Regions from separate parts of the Planococcus sp. S3-L1 genome, predicted to be linked through region 2. Evidence: a T-box and tRNA genes for the amino acid it is inferred to sense, from the RefSeq annotation. Region 2 holds a T-box; the other holds one or more tRNA genes.
The links. The T-box of region 2 lies ahead of argS (arginine--tRNA ligase domain-containing protein). A T-box ahead of a tRNA ligase gene usually reads a tRNA of that ligase, here a tRNA-Arg.

Region 1: it has a tRNA-Arg gene. The T-box ahead of argS (arginine--tRNA ligase domain-containing protein) is inferred to sense a tRNA for this amino acid. The anticodon was not compared.

Annotation. Positions count from the first base shown of each region.
Region 1 covers NZ_JASISN010000003.1:132,067-134,538, reverse strand. Annotated here, with positions in the region: gene QMF37_RS04635 (acyltransferase family protein) at 1-926, opposite strand, end outside; tRNA gene QMF37_RS04630 (tRNA-Arg) at 1,145-1,218, opposite strand; gene QMF37_RS04625 (XTP/dITP diphosphatase) at 1,357-1,968, opposite strand; gene rph (ribonuclease PH) at 1,965-2,472, opposite strand, start outside.
Region 2 covers NZ_JASISN010000028.1:22,145-24,616, reverse strand. Annotated here, with positions in the region: gene argS (arginine--tRNA ligase domain-containing protein) at 24-1,196, opposite strand; T-box leader at 1,251-1,463, opposite strand; gene QMF37_RS16960 (hypothetical protein) at 1,877-2,472, shown strand, end outside.

The sequences.
Region 1 (2,472 bases), on a different contig from region 2:
ATCAGGAGCGGCCAATGCCACAAATAAAACGCATACGAAATACTTCCGAATTTCACTAAAGGCTTCCAGCTGAGCAATTGGAAAGCACTGAAATGGGTCGAATAATTCCCAGCAACGATAATCAGGACAGCGGACAACACTGGCCATAATGCAGCGTAACCTGGGAACAGCTGGGATACTTGCAAGACGATGCCGCAGCTAATCAATCCGATTAACCCCATCCACCCTAAAACCCAGGAAAGACGTGAGGAAATCACTATTTTATGAATGGTTAACGCAAGGATTCCACCTACTCCAAATTCCCATACACGTGTGAAGGTATGGTAATAAGCAACTGGCTGATTGACAATCGTTAAGTAAACAGAATAGCCGAAAGATGCGATCGCAACTACCGAAATCACGATGATCAGCATACGTTTAATGTGATTGCTTGAGAAAAGTCTTAATAAAGTAATCGCCACAAAAAACAGCAATAACCAAACTAAGTAAAACTGAAATTGAATGCTCAACGCCCAAAAATGCTGAAACGGAGAAGCACTGTTGTTCTGAGCCAAATAATCTACAGAATCGATGGCAAGCCGCCAATTCTGAAAATAAAACGCCGAAGCTAAAAATTCGTTAAGTGTTTGTTGCTTTGTAAACACTGGCAATATGTATAGACCCGCAATTAAAGTTGTAATACTAATTAGCCAAGCTGTAGGCAACAATCGTTTCATCAGTTTGACAATATAAGAAAAGTACAATACTTTGCCATTTTTCCGGTACATAGACAATAAAGATGTTGTGATCAAAAATCCCGATACAACAAAAAAGACATCTACGCCACCTGAAACTCGATTAAACCATATATGATAAATGGCTACTAGTATCGCCGCAATTGTACGCAAGCCTTCCAATTCGGGGCGAATACGCCTTTTGGTTTCCATAAACTTTCGCCACTCCTTATTATTGATAAATAGTTGAATACAATTGTATCATATTCTTAATTTCTCACTTTTTTTCTGTAAATTAGATTTATTCGAGTCGGCAATAGACCTACAAACAGACATGTTGAGCGTCCTTAATACTTTTTCTACACACAAAACCTCCACACCGTTTAATAAACGATGTGGAGGTTTTGTTCGAATTATGTACATTCCTATAATGTCCCAGGAGGGATTCGAACCCCCGACCGACGCCTTAGAAGGGCGTTGCTCTATCCAGCTGAGCTACTGAGACGAAAGCTTTCTTAGAGACTAGACGGTGGCACAAGATTTCGCTTGCGGCTTTGCTTTTCTATTGAAAGACAATTTTAATTATAGAAATGATTTGAAGAAAAGTCAATGCTATTTTAAAAAAACATTAAAATAAATGAATTCAGCTTTGTTTTTCTTCATCTAACCACTTAGGCATGCGCTGTTGTAACTCGCGCAAGGCATTGCCGCGATGGGAAATTGCAGCCTTTTCGTGAGGCAACAATTCAGCCATCGCTTTTCTTTGTGCAGGAACGTAAAAAATGGGATCATAGCCAAAACCATTATTGCCTTGAGGCGTACTAAGAATAATTCCTTCACAAGAGCCCGAAAACGTTTCAGTCTTCTCGTTAGGTGCTGCTACCGCTAGCACACAACGAAAACGTGCTGTACGTCCGTTTTCAGGCACGCCAGACATTTTCTCAAGCACTTTATCAATATTTGCGCTATCGCTCTTAGCAGCACCTGCATAGCGTGCTGAATAGACACCTGGTTCACCGTTCAATGCATCAATTTCTAATCCACTATCATCGGAAATAACAGGAATACCTAATACTTTCGAAACGGCTTCTGCTTTTAAGATGGCGTTTTCTTCAAAAGTGACACCCGTTTCTTCTACATCCAGGTCTTGTGCTACGTCTAGTAGAGTCAACACTTTATACCCAAGAGGGGCAAGCAAAGCTTCAAAATCTTTAGCTTTGCCTTTGTTTTGAGTTGCAATTACAATTTTTTTCATTGTTCCACAACGACCTTTTCTCCAATACGAGCAGCAATATCACCTAGCGCGCTACGCTGCATCGCAATCAATTGATGGATTCCTGCTTCTCCAAGGTCCAGCAATTCGTTGAGTTGAGCACGTGTAAACGTAGACTCCTCTCCCGTTCCTTGCAATTCCACGAAATGACCTGCCCCTGTCATAACTAGGTTCATATCAACTTCAGCGCTAGAATCCTCAACGTAATTCAAGTCAAGAATGGATCCGTTTTCAGCTGTAACGCCGACACTTGTTGCAGCAAGAAAGTCCGTTACTGGAAATGCCGGAAGCTCTAGCTTACTAATAGCCATTGTCATAGCGATAAATGCCCCTGTAATCGATGCTGTACGCGTTCCACCATCTGCTTGGATTACGTCGCAATCGATCCACAATGTACGCTCACCTAGCTTCTCAAGATCCACAACAGCTCGCAATGCACGACCAATCAGTCGCTGAATTTCCATTGTCCGTCCACCAATTTTTCCA
Region 2 (2,472 bases):
TAAATAGGATCAATCTTCATGTATTACAATAAATTTGAGCTCGTTGACTCCTTATTCAAAGACAACCAAACATCTATAACTTCTTTAGTTGAAAAATCAATATATCCTGAAATCTGTTGGAATGAATACACTTCCAGTTCTTTTAGTAAATCTTCCTGACTATATATGAAGTCTTCAAGAGTTTCTTCTTTAAACTTTTTTAAATCCTCCAATTTGATTTCATCTATAGCGCTTTTGAAAAGAATGTCTTCGACTAATTCACCCTTCAGATACCTGCAGTTAAACCATTCAATTAGTTTCCCGTTTAATAATGGCGGCAAGTTATAGTTGCTCAAATCAACAATGTCAGCTCCATTTGACTTCACCAACAATTGTTTTTCCTCAAGCAACTTCACTATTTCATTCATTTTATCGTTATAAAATGCTTCACCATTATAGGAATCAAAATCAATATCTAATAATTTATAAATTTTAGCGAATTCTTGAAGCGACTCGTTTCGGAACCATTCCCATAATTTTCTCGCTTCCTCATCTCCGTCTTCAAGCTTTTTGAACCACAGTCTCGCGCTATTTTCCAAGGCCGGATCTGCCTCAGCTTTCTCATGGAACTTAACATACAGCTTCAACAATTCACTAATGGGTTCATTTTTTACATCTGCTTCTTTCCCCCAAGCTTTATAAGCAGCAATCAATTTACCGAATTGAGTTCCCCAGTCACCTAAGTGATTGATTCGAACTGTTTGAAAGCCACATTTTTCGGATATGTTTGCTAAAGAGTTACCAATAACAGTTGATCTAAGATGACCCATAGAAAAGGGTTTCGCAATATTTGGAGAAGAGAAATCTAAAGTCACAACCTTTGACTGTCCCATATCAGAAGATCCGTATTCAGTGCGCTTATGTAAAACTGTTTTTATTGTTTTTAAACTGACAACAGTTTTGTTATAAAAACAGTTTACATACGGACCTTCCGCCACTACCTTTTCAAAAAAAGGATGGGAAACTTTTTGTGCCAAGTCTTTTGCTATTTCTACTGGAGACTTTTTAAGTAGCTTTGCCAATGTGAAACAGGGGAAAGCTATATCTCCTTGTGTGCTATATTTTGGTTGTTCAATCAATTTCACAACCTCATTAAACTCCAGCATTCCGCTCAAACTTGAAGCAATTTCATCAGCGTAAGTTCTCAATAAATCCATACAATCTCCCCCTTTTTTAGATAAAAATAAAAAAGCCCGTCTCTGTATATGTTATACAGAGACGGGCTTTCCCGCGGTACCACTCTTATTGTCCAACTATTATGGACCGGCTCAACATGATAACGGGATATCCCGACAATACCCTACTAAATTATTCAGGCAGTTTCTTAGAAGTGCGCTTCATCGTAATAGAACCTATCAGGCTTTCACCATCCCTGACTCGCTAGTGGATCTAATTACAACTACTCTCTTCATCATAGAATTTACATATTTTTCAATTAGCATACCCTACTAATTTCCTTAAGTCAAACTCCTTAAAGAACAGACCCTATTTATTATTACTTTCAAATAGCTAACTCAGTAAAAAGGAAGCTTTTTTAGTTGCTTTTGCCTTCTGCAAATTTCCAGATTGTCCTTGACTAGTTTCGACTACTCTGGCTTTAAGATGAGAAGAATAATAGCTTTCTCTTCTCATAGATTAGCTTTTATCATACTGTTTCTTTATATAAACTCGTTAAAACTAATGATTAACCAATACAAAACTTGTAAAAAGATGAATTTCCAGCAAATTATCAGTCAAAATCTATTTCTTGCGATATAATAAAAATATTCAGTTAGTTTATTCAATGCAATTAGACTATAAACAGATAATAGAAGAGATAGATAAAAGGAGGCATTAAATGAAAAGAGTAACTACACTTCTCGCACTGTCGTTCGTTTTTTTGAGCGCCTGTGCAAATGATGTTGAAAAATCAAACTCTATTTCTGCTGTTGAATTAACAGAGAAAGAACGTGCGATATTGACAACTACTTCAGATAAATCATTTGTTTTCGATTTCAGTATTAATAGTGAATACAAAGAGGTATCTGTATGGGTTGAAAAATACCAATCAGGTACATTGATTGAGGAGATAGTTGGTTCTCTATCTGCAGAGGCAGAGGGTAACGGTACTATTATTTTTGCAACCTCCAAACTAGAGAACGATGGTGAAAAACAGACGTTTAATATTGGAATTAGTAGTAACGGTCATACAGGTTCCGTAAGTAATATAGAAATTAATCCAGAAGATTTGGTTGATATGGCAAGTGTTTGGGGACAACTTGAAGGTGAAAAAAAGTCGATTGACGATGAGTTGGTATTAGCTAATATTAGTTATTCAAATGATCAAGTTATAAGTAGTTTATCTACTGATTTTTTTAACGATGTTGAAAATCACATAGATGAACTAGCACAATATGATCTTGTCTACCTTCTTAAAGCTGAATTTAAAAAATA